4 regions of the Mesorhizobium sp. MC2-1-1 genome follow, and region 1 is predicted to be linked to each of the others. Evidence: predicted binding sites of a transcription regulator. Region 1 holds the regulator's gene; each other region holds the start of a gene.

Evidence for each region. Region 1 encodes PhoB, which activates phosphate uptake and scavenging genes when phosphate is short. Its sites were predicted from a motif close to TGTCATNNANCTGTCAT; they were not measured.
Region 2: ACR64R_RS23430 (DUF1045 domain-containing protein) is a predicted target of PhoB. The motif match lies at 1,876-1,892, and genes of this name have one in related genera.
Region 3: ACR64R_RS05965 (RNA degradosome polyphosphate kinase) is a predicted target of PhoB. The motif match lies at 1,648-1,664, and genes of this name have one in related genera.
Region 4: ACR64R_RS04105 (acid phosphatase) is a predicted target of PhoB. The motif match lies at 1,836-1,852, and genes of this name have one in related genera.

The regions. Positions count from the first base shown of each region.
Region 1 is NZ_CP195205.1:3,964,581-3,967,774, forward strand. It holds gene ACR64R_RS19615 (ROK family protein) at 148-1,383, shown strand; gene phoB (phosphate regulon transcriptional regulator PhoB) at 1,414-2,103, opposite strand; gene phoU (phosphate signaling complex protein PhoU) at 2,121-2,828, opposite strand; gene pstB (phosphate ABC transporter ATP-binding protein PstB) at 2,849-3,194, opposite strand, start outside.
Region 2 is NZ_CP195205.1:4,716,084-4,719,277, reverse strand. It holds gene iolE (myo-inosose-2 dehydratase) at 1-682, shown strand, start outside; gene ACR64R_RS23440 (DUF3329 domain-containing protein) at 747-959, shown strand; gene iolB (5-deoxy-glucuronate isomerase) at 975-1,787, shown strand; gene ACR64R_RS23430 (DUF1045 domain-containing protein) at 2,033-2,740, shown strand; gene ACR64R_RS23425 (alpha-D-ribose 1-methylphosphonate 5-triphosphate diphosphatase) at 2,873-3,194, shown strand, end outside.
Region 3 is NZ_CP195205.1:1,168,572-1,171,765, reverse strand. It holds gene ACR64R_RS05965 (RNA degradosome polyphosphate kinase) at 1-1,493, opposite strand, end outside; gene ACR64R_RS05960 (zinc-finger domain-containing protein) at 1,743-1,988, shown strand; gene ACR64R_RS05955 (FAD-dependent monooxygenase) at 2,002-3,194, shown strand, end outside.
Region 4 is NZ_CP195205.1:845,598-848,791, reverse strand. It holds gene ACR64R_RS04105 (acid phosphatase) at 219-1,751, opposite strand; gene ACR64R_RS04100 (hypothetical protein) at 1,899-2,048, opposite strand; gene ACR64R_RS04095 (dihydrofolate reductase family protein) at 2,075-2,662, opposite strand; gene ACR64R_RS04090 (NmrA family NAD(P)-binding protein) at 2,686-3,194, opposite strand, start outside.

The sequences.
Region 1 (3,194 bases):
TGATGGCTTTTGATGTGTCCCGGGATTTTTTCGACATTCGCAATAAATAATGACATGGGCTTTGGCTTCTGCCACTATCCATAGCGTGTCGGCGACAGGCCAAGGCATCATCACAAGGCCGCGACGACCCGGGAGGACGTGCGAGAGATGTCGGTCGGAATCCGCCACGACGACTTGCGCCGGCGCAATCGCGCCATGGTGATTGCGGCCGTGCGTCGCGCCGGCCAGCCGTCCCGCACGGAGATTGCCGCCACCACCGGGCTCAGCCACTCGACCATTTCGGCGATCTCCGCCGATCTGATCCAGGAGGGCATTCTCGCGGAAAGCAAGGCCAGCGAGCCGACGGCTTTGCGACGCGGTCGGCCGCAGATCGGTCTCGCGCTCAACCCCGAAGCCGCCGCGGTGCTGACGGTGGTGCTGTCGCTCAACTTCCTCTCCGTCGCCGTCATCGACTATGCCGGCCAGGTCATCGCCGAGGAGCAGCGCCGACTCGACACGCTGACATTGCCGCGCGACGAACTGATCGGCGAATGCGTCGCCATCGTCAGGCGCCGGCTGGAGGATTCCGACCTCGATGTCGGCAGCGTCGCCCGCATTGCCATGGGCATTCAGGGCATCGCCGATTCCCAAGCGCGCGCCATGCTGTGGTCGCCGATCACGCCACTGACGGACATTCCCTTCGCCGACATACTGGAGGCGGAGTTCGGCATCCCGGCCACGATGGAAAACGATTGCAACATGATGGCGGTGGCGCTCCAATGGCGCGATCCCGAGCGCTATCGCGACAATTTCATCGCGATCCTGCTCTCACACGGTATCGGCATGGGCCTGGTGCTGAAGGGCGAGCTTTTCATGGGCACGCATTCCTCCGGCGGCGAGTTCGGCCACATGATCCACCGGCCGGGCGGGGCGCTTTGCCGCTGCGGCCGCCGCGGCTGCGTCGAGGCCTATGCCGGCAATTATGCGATCTGGCGCAGCGCCATGGGAATAAGCGAGGATGCAACGCCGACCGACGTCGGCGACGCCGACATGCGGGCGCTGGCGGCAAAGGCCCGGCAGGAGAACGGCTTGGAGCGCGAGGCCTATCGCCGCGCAGGCGAGGCGCTTGGCTTCGGTCTTGGCAGCCTGTTCGCCCTCATCGACCCGGCGCCCGTCGCGATGGTCGGCGTCAGCGCGGCCGCCTTCGACCTGATCGAGCCGGCGCTGAGGGAGGCGATCGCCCAGACCGCCGGCGGCCAGCACTCGAAATCGATCTCCTTCGACACCGAGCCGAACGAACTGCCACTGATCCGCGAAGGCTGCGCCATGCGCGCTCTGACCTTCGTCGACCAGGAGATTTTCGCGCCGGGCGTCCAGGCGAGAGCGGGCAAGCACGTTGCATAGTGGCGAGTGCAAGCGCCGAGATACGTATCCCTAGTCCTCCCGGATCGCGTAGCCCGCCCCACGGATGGTGCGGATGACATCCGGCATGCGGCCATTGTTGACGGCCTTGCGCAGGCGCCCGACATGGACGTCCACAGTGCGCTCGTCGATATAGATCGTCTCGCCCCAGACATTGTCGAGCAGCTGGCTGCGCGAGAACACGCGGCCGGGATGGCGCATCATGAATTCGAGCAGGCGGAACTCGGTCGGGCCGAGCCTGATCTCGCTCTTCTTGCGGTAAACGCGGTGCGATTCACGGTCGAGCACGATGTCGCCGACCTTGAGCACGCTGGACAGCACCTCCGGCTTGGCGCGGCGCAGCAATGCCTTGACGCGCGCCATGAACTCCGGCGTCGAGAACGGCTTGACCAGATAGTCGTCGGCGCCGGTGGACAGGCCGCGCACGCGGTCGCTTTCCTCGCCGCGAGCCGTCAGCATGATGATCGGCAGCCGCTCGGTCTCGGGCCGCATCCTGAGACGCCGGCAAAGCTCGATGCCGGAAACGGCCGGCACCATCCAGTCGAGCACGAGCAGGTCGGGAACGTTTTCCTGAAGGCGGATTTCGGCCTCGTCGCCGCGGGTGACCACTTCCACCTGGTAGCCCTCGGATTCGAGATTGTAGCGGAGCAGCACCCCCAGCGGCTCCTCGTCTTCCACCACCATGATTCGTGGCGCGATCATCGGGGTAACCTTTTCCGTCAGACAGCCGGCGCCGACATTGCCGTCTCGTCCTGCTTCGGACGGTTCGCGGGCAATTGCGTGCCGGTCAGCACATAATAGGCGTTCTCGGCGATGTTGGTCACATGGTCGCCGATACGCTCGAGATTCTTGGCGCAGAACAGAAGATGCGTGCAAGCGGTGATGTTGCGCGGGTCTTCCATCATGTAGGTCAAGAGCTCGCGGAAGACCGAGGTGTATTTGACGTCGATGCGTTCATCGTCGTTGCGCAGCTTGGCGAGCGCCGAGGCATCGCCGACCATGTATTCCTGGATCACGCCCTGGACCTGGATCAGCACCATCTGCGCCATGGAATCGATAGAATGCGTGAGATCGCGCGGCGCGGCGGCGACGCCGACCGAGCCGACGCGCTTGGCGATGTTCTTGGCAAGATCGCCGATGCGCTCGAGGTCGCCCGCCATGCGGATCGAGCCGACCACGTTGCGCAGGTCGTCCGCCATCGGCTGCCGCTTGGCGATCAGTGTGATGGCGCGGTCGTCGAGCTCGCGCTGGCGCGCGTCCATGATGGCGTCGTCGGAGACGACGCGCTGCGCCAGCGCATTGTCGCTTTCGAGCAGCGCCCGGGTCGAGCCGCCGACCATGGAGCCGGCGAGATCGCCCATGTCGTTGATGAGCCGGCTGATCTGCCTCAGATCCTCGTCGAAGGAGGCGACGGTATGTTCGGCCATGATGTTGTCCTCGTATGAACTCAGCCGAAGCGGCCGGTGATGTAGTCCTGCGTGCGCTTCTCGCGGGGCGAGGTGAAGATCTTCTCGGTCCGGTCGAACTCGACCAGTTCGCCGAGATACATGAACGCCGTCTGCCGCGACACGCGCGCCGCCTGCTGCATGTTGTGGGTGACGATGACGATCGTGTAATCGGCCTGCAATTCGTCGATCAGCTCTTCGATCTTGGCCGTCGACAGCGGATCCAGCGCCGAGGCCGGCTCGTCAAGCAGGATCACCTCGGGCTTCACCGCGACGGTGCGGGCGATGCACAGGCGCTGCTGCTGGCCGCCGGAGAGGCTGAGGCCGCTGGCGTTGAGCTTGTCCTTT
Region 2 (3,194 bases), 750 kb from region 1:
TCTGGCGAAGAACAAGGACCGCATCCAGCCGATGATCGACCTGTTCCGGGCGGTCAACGCTCCCTGCATCGTTTATGGCGAGGTCGGCCGCTCGATTCAGGGCGACCGCTCCAAGCCTCTGGCCACCAAGCCGAAGCTTTCAGAGGACGAAATGAAAGCCTATGGCCGCCGCGTCACCGAATTCGGCGAATGGTGCGCCGACCAGGGCATGCCGCTTTCCTATCACCACCATATGGCGGCGGTCGTCGAGACCGAACCGGAGCTGGACCTCTTTATGCGCCATTCCGGCGAAGGCATCCCGCTCTTGCTCGATGCCGGCCATCTCGCCTTTGCCGGCGGCGATGTGCTGCGCGCCATCGACAACCACCACAAGCGCATCAACCACGTCCATGTGAAGGACGTGCGCATGGACGTGATCAACGGCCTCGACCGGACAAAGCAGTCCTTCCTCGACGCGGTGGCGCTCGGCGCCTTCACCGTGCCCGGCGACGGCTCGCTCGATTTCGGCGCCATCGTCCAGCGCTTCGCCGACTACGGCTATGAGGGCTGGTTCGTGGTCGAGGCCGAGCAGGACCCCAGGAAGAACCCGCCGCTGAAAATGGCGCAGGTGGGCCACAAGGAGCTGATGCGCGTGATGACGGCTGCCGGCTATGCGGTAGAGACGCAAGGGTTTCCGGCCTGAATGGTGGATTCGCCCGGGCGTCCGGTCTATCTGATGCGCTTTGGACATATCCTGGATAGGCGCGATGAAAGACTATGAACATCCCTTCTTCCGGCCGCTATGGCGCCGTGTCGCCGTGGTCGCGGTCTGCATGATCTGGTCGGTGATCGAATTCGCGTCGGGCACGCCGTTCTGGGGCGTCATCGCGCTGGGCTTCACCGGCTACGCGGTGTGGCAGTTTTTCTACCTCTACAAGCCGGCGGAGCAGGCCAGTCCTCCGACCGAGACGAAGGAATAACCCAAGGAGCTCCGCATGTCGAAACTGCTCGTCAAGGCCGACAAGGGCCACGGCCATGTCGCTCACGTCACGCCGCAAAGCGCCGGCTGGACCTATGTCGGTTTCGATCTGCATCGGCTGAAAGCGGGCGAGACGGCGTCGGGCAAGACCGGCGACCGCGAGGTGTGCCTGGTGTTTGTCACCGGCAAGGGCAAGGCCTCGGCCGGCGGCAAGGACCTCGGCCTGCTCGGCGAACGCATGTCGCCCTTCGAAGGCAAGCCGTGGTCGGTATATGTGCCGCAAGGCTCGGACTGGTCGGTGACCGCCGACACCGAGCTGGAGCTTGCCGTCTGTTCGGCGCCGGGCTTGAGCGGCGGCCTGCCGGTGCGCGTCATAGGGCCTGACGATCTCGGCCAGGAGGTGCGCGGCAAAGGCACCAACACGCGCTACGTCACCAACATCCTGCCCGAGGGCAAGCCGGCGGATTCACTGCTGGTTGTCGAGGTCATCACGCCCGGGGGCCACACGTCGAGCTATCCGCCGCATAAGCACGACCAGGACAACCTGCCGGCCGAATCATATCTCGAGGAGACCTATTATCATCGCCTCAACCCGCCGCAGGGTTTTGCCTTCCAGCGCGTCTACACGGATGCCGACCGCAACGGCGTGCGCGAGCTGGACGAAGCGATGGCGATCGAGGACGGCGATGTCGTGCTGGTGCCCAAGGGTTATCACCCCTGCGCGGCCTGCCATGGCTACGACCTATATTATCTCAACGTCATGGCCGGGCCGAAGCGGACGTGGAAATTCCACAACGCGGCCGAGCACGAGTGGCTGATGAAAGCCTGACCGCCAGTCGGGCAAGCCGGTCACAATCAGCGGAAAATCGTCGGCTAACGAGCTCCGCGCTGGACTTGCCTTCGAAAACCCATGAAAGCTTCGTCAATCCGTCATGGAAATCACCTATGGCAGCGGTTCTGATGCATGTCGCCGCAAGCGCTAAGCGTTTTCGGGACTGCGACTTGCCAGGACAATGACTTGAAGCGCGTCGCTTGATCCTTTGGGGTGCGCAGCGCGCTTGACGAGGAACGCCGATGCGCTACGCCATCTACTACACCCCGGGACAGGACGAGCCGCTGGCGCGCATTGCCGCCAACTGGCTGGGCCGCGACCCGTTCGGCGCGGCGACGCGGCCGGTCGAGGCCGTGGGCGACCTTTCGGCCGCGGAAGTCGCCTTCCACACCGCCTCCGCCAGGCGCTACGGGTTCCATGCCACACTGAAGGCGCCGTTCCGGCTGGCGCCGAACGAGACGGAAGCCTCGCTGCGCGCCGCGCTCGACAATTTCGCCGAGGCGACGCCACCGGTCGTCATCCCGCGCCTGGTCGTCGGACAGATCGACGGCTTCTTCGCGCTGGTGCCGGAGACGCGGTTTGCGCCGCTCAACGATTTCGCCGGCGAGGTCGTGCGTGCTTTCGATCCGTTCCGCGCGCCGCTGACCGAGGCCGAGATCGAGCGCCGCAGCCCCGATGCGCTGAAGCCGGACGAGTTCCGCAACCTCTGCCAATGGGGCTATCCTTACGTCTTCGACACGTTCCGCTTCCACATGACGCTCTCGGGGCGCGTCGGGCCACAGGAAAGCTCCCGTCTGCGTGCAGCGATAGACGGCCTGTTCGCCGACATCCTGCGGCAGCCGGTGCCGGTGGATGCGCTGACCTTGTTCGTGGAAAGCGAGCCCGGCGCGCCGTTCATGGTGCTTTCCCACCATGCGCTTGGCCGCGGCGCTGCCCGCAAGACCGCCTAGGACGGCTCAGCGGACACGCTGAACCGCCCTATCTCTTTGTTTAGGCAATTCCGGACGGAGAACCGCCAAGCACTTCTCCTGGAAAAGCTCTAGTCCGATAGCCGACCGACCGCCGAGATAGGACCGCCCGAGATGACCGCCGAAACAGTTCTCACCAATGCCCGCATCGTGCTGCCCGACGAAATCGTCGAGGGCTCGCTGTTGTTGCGCGACGGCCTGATCGCCGCCGTGGAGCCGGGGGCTGCCCGCACCGGCGAGGATATGGGCGGCGACTATATCATCCCGGGCCTCGTCGAACTGCACACCGACCACCTCGAAGGCCACTATGCGCCGCGCCCGAAAGTGCGTTGGAACCCGATCGCCGCCGTGCTCGCCCATGACGCCCAGGTGGCGACCGCAGGCATCACCACGGTGCTCGACGCCTTGCGCGTCGGCATGGACGACGACGCCGACC
Region 3 (3,194 bases), 2.8 Mb from region 1:
ACATCGCGCGCGATCGTCGGATCCGTGGTGAAGAAGGAAAGGTCGGTGTAGATGCGGGCGGTGACCGGGTGATAGTTGCCGGTGCCGAGATGGACGTAATTGCGCAGCCGGCCGTCCTCGCGGCGCACGACGAGCGACATCTTGGCGTGGGTCTTCAACTCCAGGAAGCCGAATACGACCTGGACGCCTGCCCGTTCGAGATCGCGCGCCCAGCGGATGTTGGCCTCCTCGTCGAAGCGCGCCTTGAGCTCGACCAGCGCTGTCACCGACTTGCCGGCCTCGGCGGCGTCGATCAGCGCGCGCACGATCGGGCTGTCGTTCGAGGTGCGGTAGAGCGTCTGCTTGATCGCCACCACCTCCGGGTCGGCCGCGGCCTGGCGCAGGAACTGCACCACCACGTCGAAGGATTCGTAGGGGTGGTGGACGATGATGTCCTTCTCGCGGATGGCTGCCAGGCAGTCGCCGCCATGCTCGCGGATGCGCTCGGGGAAGCGCGGATTGTAGGGCGTGAACTTCAAGTCGTCGCGCGGAATGGCGACGATCTCGGAAATCTGGTTGAGCGCAAGCGGCCCGGTCAGCACGCTGATACGGCTCGACGAAACGCCGAGCTCGCCGGCGACGAAATCGCGCAGTTCCCCCGGCATCAGCGTGTCGAACTCGATGCGGATCACCGAACCGCGACGGCGCCGCTTCAGCGCCGTCTCGAAGAGACGCACGAGATCTTCCGACTCTTCCTCCACCTCGATATCGCTGTCGCGGATGATGCGGAACGTGCCCGAGCCCTTGACCTCATAGCCGGGGAAGAGCTTGCCGATATAGATGCCGACAGCCTCCTCGAGCGGAATGAAGCGGACATGGTTCTTGCGGTCGGGCAGGCGGATGAAACGCTTCAGCGCCACCGGCAGGCGCAACAGCGCGCTCATCGCCTCGCCATTCTTTCGATGGCGCAATTGCAGGGCGATGGAAAAGCCGAGATTGGGGATGAACGGGAACGGGTGCGCCGGGTCGATCGACAGCGGCGTCAGCACCGGGAAGACCTGCTCTTGGAAATGCTCCTCCAGCCAGGCCTTCTCATCTTTGCTAAGCGCGTCGCGGGTGATGCTCTCGATGCCTTCCTTGTTGAGCAGGGTCATCAGCGCCGAGAGGCTCTTCTGCTGGTCTTCCTGCAGGCGCTCGACCTCGCGCAGCAGCTGTTCGAGCTGCTGCTCGGGGGTGCGCCCGTCGGGGCTTTTCAGCACGATACCCTCGCGCACCTGGCCGGCAAGACCGGCGACGCGGACCATGAAGAACTCGTCGAGGTTGGCGGCCGAGATCGACAGGAAGCGCACGCGCTCGAGCAGCGGATGATGCTCGTTGAGCGACTCTTCCAGCACGCGCCGGTTGAACTGCAGCCAGGAAAACTCGCGGTTGACGAAACGGTCCGGATTGCCGCCGTCCGGGCTCGCCGCCTCGACGGTGATGAACTCGCTCTGCACCGGCTTCAGTTCGTTCATGGTTCCCGCTCTTGCCCGCAACTGTCCCTAAGGCGCGCCGCTCATGCCGTTCGGCGACGCTCTACCATCTGTATGTGACGCATGATCGTCACGGAATCGCTCCGTGCCCGGCCCATGCGCTTAACCGGCTCAACTTACCCTCTGGCAGCCTTTTGCGACAGTTTGATTTCATCGATCTTGCAAACTGGCCTGTTATGCTCCAGATGCAGACCGGTCACACCCACTGGCCGAACCCGATTGGAGACGACGATGGCAGGCGGCAGCATTCCCCATTTCCAGAACGACGCGGGCCATCCGGTCATCGAGATCGGCGTCAGGGAGTTCATGTGCACTGGCGCCAACCCGCCTTTCGACCATCCGCATGTGTTCCTCGACATGGGTGACGACAATGAAAAGGTCTGCCCCTACTGCTCGACGCTCTACCGCTATTCGCCCTCGCTGAAGGCGACGGAGACGCGGCCGGCCGGCTGCCTTTACATCGATCAGGCTGCCTGAGCTTTCCCCGACCATGATTGAGGCGCGGTCCCGGCAAATCGTCATAGCCGGGGCAGGTATCGCCGGGCTGACCGCGGCGCTCGCCTTTTCGGCCCGCGGCTTCCGGGTGAAGTTGTTCGAGCAGGCAAAGCACCTCCTGGCGGCCGGCTCAGGCCTCCAGCTATCGCCCAACGCGACCCGCATCCTGCGCCGGCTTGGCGTGCTCGACCGCCTGTCGCCAAACGCGGTCCGGCCCGAAGCGGTGGTGCTGAAGGACGCGAAGAGCCTGCGCGAGCTTGCGCGCGTTCCGCTTGGCCAGGTTGCCGAGCAGCGCTGGGGAGCGCCGTATCTGGTGGCGCACCGGGCCGACCTGCAGGCGGCCCTGACGGAGGAAGTGGCGGGGCAGCCCGAAATCGAGCTTGTCACCGGTGGGCGGGTGACCGGCATCGCGTCCGACCCGCGAAGCGTAACCGCGACGGTCGAGATCGATGGCGAAACCACGCCTATCGCGGGCGGACTGCTGGTCGGCGCGGACGGCGTGTGGTCCTCGGTTCGCGCAGAGCTTGCCGGCAGGGACCCCGCCTTCACGCAAAGCCGCTTTTCTGGCCGACTGGCCTGGCGGGCCACGGTAGCGGTCGACAGCGCCGCCGGGCGGGCTTTTGCCGAGATCGGCGCGGCGGGCTGCGTCACCACCTTCCTGCATTCCGGCTTCCACATGGTCGCCTATCCAGTGAGCAAGGGCCGCACCGTCAACCTCGCCGCCTTCACCAAAGGCGAGCGTATCGCGGAAGGCTGGTCGGGTCACGCCGATCCGTCCATCCTGTCCAATGCAATGCGTGGCACCGCCGCAACGCTCGCGAAACTCGCCGCGCTGGCCGGGCCGTGGACGGCGTTTCCAATGCATACCGTCCGGCAACAGCGCTGGACGGTTCCGCAAGGCATCGCGCTGATCGGCGACGCGGCGCATGCCATGACGCCGTTTGCGGCGCAAGGTGCGGCCATGGGCATCGAGGACGCCTCGATGCTTGCCAATCTGATCGCAGATTTTTCCGGCGACACCGAGCGTGCCCTCGCCGCCTGGGAGAATCTCAGGCAACCGCGCGTCGAAAAGGTGCTGAGGCGCGGCGCGCTCAACCGGACGGCCTGGCACGCCTGGGGGCCTGTTGCGGTTGCCCGCAACCTCGTTCTGGCGACGCGACCGCCGGAAAAACTCGCCTCCGACCTGGA
Region 4 (3,194 bases), 2.8 Mb from region 1:
CTCCAATTTGGAGCCCATTGATAGCGGACGGGAATTCACTGGGGCAATCGCCGAGGCGGGCCGCAGGCGGTTGGCGTTTACTCGCCCCCCATGAAAGTGGGGAGAAGTAGCTTGGCGAAGCCAAGACGGAGAGGGGGAGCGCACTACTAGCCCCTCTCCGTCCGCTTTTCGGACGCCTCCCCCCGTCTCCGGGGGCGAGGAACCCAAGTCCTGAAACGCTACTTCGTCAGATCGATCGCCGCCGTCAGGTCGCCCATCGGCGGCTGGTCGTTGTCGCGCAGCGCCTTGTCACGGGCGACGATGCCCGGCAGCACCGGCAGGTCGTAGCGGTTGGTGATGAAGCGCAGGATCGAGGTGGTGTCGTACTGCGTGTGGTCGACCGTGCCCAACTTCGCATAGGGCGAGATGATCAAGGCCGGGACGCGGTTGCCTGGGCCCCAGCGATCCGCCTTGGGCGGCGCGACGTGATCCCAGAAGCCACCATTCTCGTCATAGGTGATGACGACGAGCATATGCGGCCATTGCGGGCTCTTCTCCAGATGCGCGACGAGGTCGGCCAGGTGCTGGTCGCCCGAGATCACTTCGGCATAGCCGGCATGTTCGTTGAGGTTCCCCTGCGGCTTGTAGAAGGCGACCGCGGGCAGCTTGCCGTCGTCGATGGCCTTGATGAACTCGACGCCGCCGAGGCCGCCGTCCTTGAGGTGCTCGGCGCGCGCGGCCGTGCCCGGCGCATAGGCGGCGAAATAGTTGAAGGGCTGGTGATGGAACTGGAAGTTCGGAACGGGTGTGGCGTTCTTGCCGTCGAGCGCCGCCTGCCAGGCGCCTGAATACCAGGCCCAGGAAACGCCCTTCAGCGACAGCAGGTCGCCGATGGTGATCTCATGCTGCGGCGGCAGCGTGGTCGGCTGAGCCGGGTCGGCAAACGCCTTGTCGCCGCCCTCGGCCGGCTTGTTGGCGCTCGGCTGATAGGGAGGCTGCATGGTGTTGACGGCGTAGAAGTCGGGGGTGATGGCGCCGTCATTGGCGAATTTCGGCACGCCGCCCAGCGCCGAAGGCGGCGAATTGTCGGCCGATTTCAGCGTCACGCCGTCCTGCTCGACGATGGCGATCTGCCCCTTCGCCGGGCTGGTGTCGGCATGCGGATAGTAAGGCGCGCAGGCGCAGGCGAGCATGAAATGGTTGAGGAAGGAACCGCCGAAGGCGCCCTGGAAGAAATTGTCGGCCAGCACGTATTTCTTGGCGATGTTCCACACCGGCAAGTTGGAGCCGTCATAGTGGCCCATGACGAGCGAGCCGGAATCGGCCCAGGCGACGAACTTGTCGTTCCGGCCGCCGTCGATCTGCATCTGCTCCTGATAGAAGCGGTGCCAAAGGTCGTGCGTGACGACCTTGGTGCCCTCGTTGAAACCCTTTGCATCGTCGATGGCGAAGACGGCATTGGGAAGATGCGCGCTCTGCCCTTCCGTCACCGCCGGCGTGACGCCCTTGCCGGTCAGTCCGCCCCAGGCCGGCGGCAATTCGGCAAGCGGCTTGCCGTCGCGGTCGAGTTGGCGCGCCTGCTCGGGAGAAACGTTGGCCAGGCCGTTGGCGCCGGGGAAGCCGCCATAAAGATTATCGAAGCTGCGGTTCTCGGCGTAGATGACGACGACTGTATCGATCTTGTCGTAGCCGGGAGGAGCCGCGTGAGCGGCGGCGCAGAGCGATGCCAGCGCCGTGGAAGCGAGGCAAACGGAAAGAAAGGACCTGGTCATGTTGGGGTGCCTCGTGGCTGGGGAATGGCTGGAGGACAGCAATGCAGCAAAGCAACCGCATCGATGACCGGCTACTTCGGCGCCTTGTCACCTTTGTGACAGTTGCGCCCCGGCCGAACACGGTTTCGTGAGCGGGAAACCCAGCCATCAAAGCGCCGCCTGCAGGTAGCGCAGCGACGGCACGGCGAGAACGTCGGGCTGGTCGAGCCTAGGCCCGCCCATCTCGACCGGCGAGGCCGGGGCCGATCCGAAGGCGTGGTCGGGATCGTGGCAGGACGAGCTGCCGGATTGATTCAAGGCGATGCGATCTCGATTTTTCCCTCTCATCGCGCCGGGGCGTAGCGGCTCACCACCATTCCGCTGGCATAGGGCTTCGAGCCGAGGAGCTTCAACCTGGAAAAGCCGCCCTGGTCGAAGATGCGGCGGCCGCTGCCCAGAACCGCAGGATTGATGAAGAGCTGGAACTCGTCGACCAGGCCGGCGGCGATCATCGCCGACCCGAAGCTCGCGCCGCCGAACACGGCGATGTCGCCGCCATCGTCTTGCTTCAGCGCAGCGACCTCTCGGGGCAAGTCGCCGCTGACGACCCGCGTGCGCTCCCAGCGCGATGTTTCGAGCTTGTCGCTCGCCACCACCTTCTGCGCCTCCACGATGCGTTGCGCGAAGGCATAGAACGGGTCCTTCGGATATTTCCTCGCCGCGTTGCCCCAATGGGTCAGATATCCCTCTTCGGCCATCTTGCGGCTCAAGAGGATGGTGTCGACGGTCTCGAAGACGCTGTTGAAGTCCTGCCTCAGTTCCTCGTCCCAAGCGCTGTCGTCGCTCCATTGCCAGAGCTGCCAGCGACGGTCCTCGTCGGCGCCGACGAAACCGTCGACCGAGATCTGCATCTGAAGGATGAGCCTTTTCAGGATCGTTCTCCTCGTTTTCGATTTCAGGCGGGTTTGCCAGAGCGGGCGAAGTTCTCGGCCCAGGACTCGAAGCTTGTCGGCGTGGCGTTTGCGGCCGAAGGCGCTTCTAAGGCCCAGCGCTCAGCCTTGTTGAAGCTCGCCGCCGTCTCGCCGAGCGCATCGGCAAAGCTGGCCGACAGGCCGTTGGCTATCATGCCGGCACGGGCATCGGCGAAGCGCGCGGCATGGTAGGTCACCTCCTTGCCGATCGCCCGGCCGAGAATCGCGGTCGCCTGTTCCAGCGTGTAGTAGCCGCCGCCATGCAGTTCGATGACGCGTTGGCCGAAGGCGTCTTCGGCGTCGAGCAGCGCGGCAGCGCGCTCGCCGACGTCTTTTGCGGCAATCAACGGCATCGGCAGGTCGCCGCGGAAGGGCGAAGCGAAGGTGCCGGACGCCGCCTGCTCGACGAAGCCCATGCCCTTGACGAAATTCTCCATGAAGAAAGAGGCGCGCATAAATACGAGCTCCTCCAGGCCCAGCGCAGCGAGGCGCT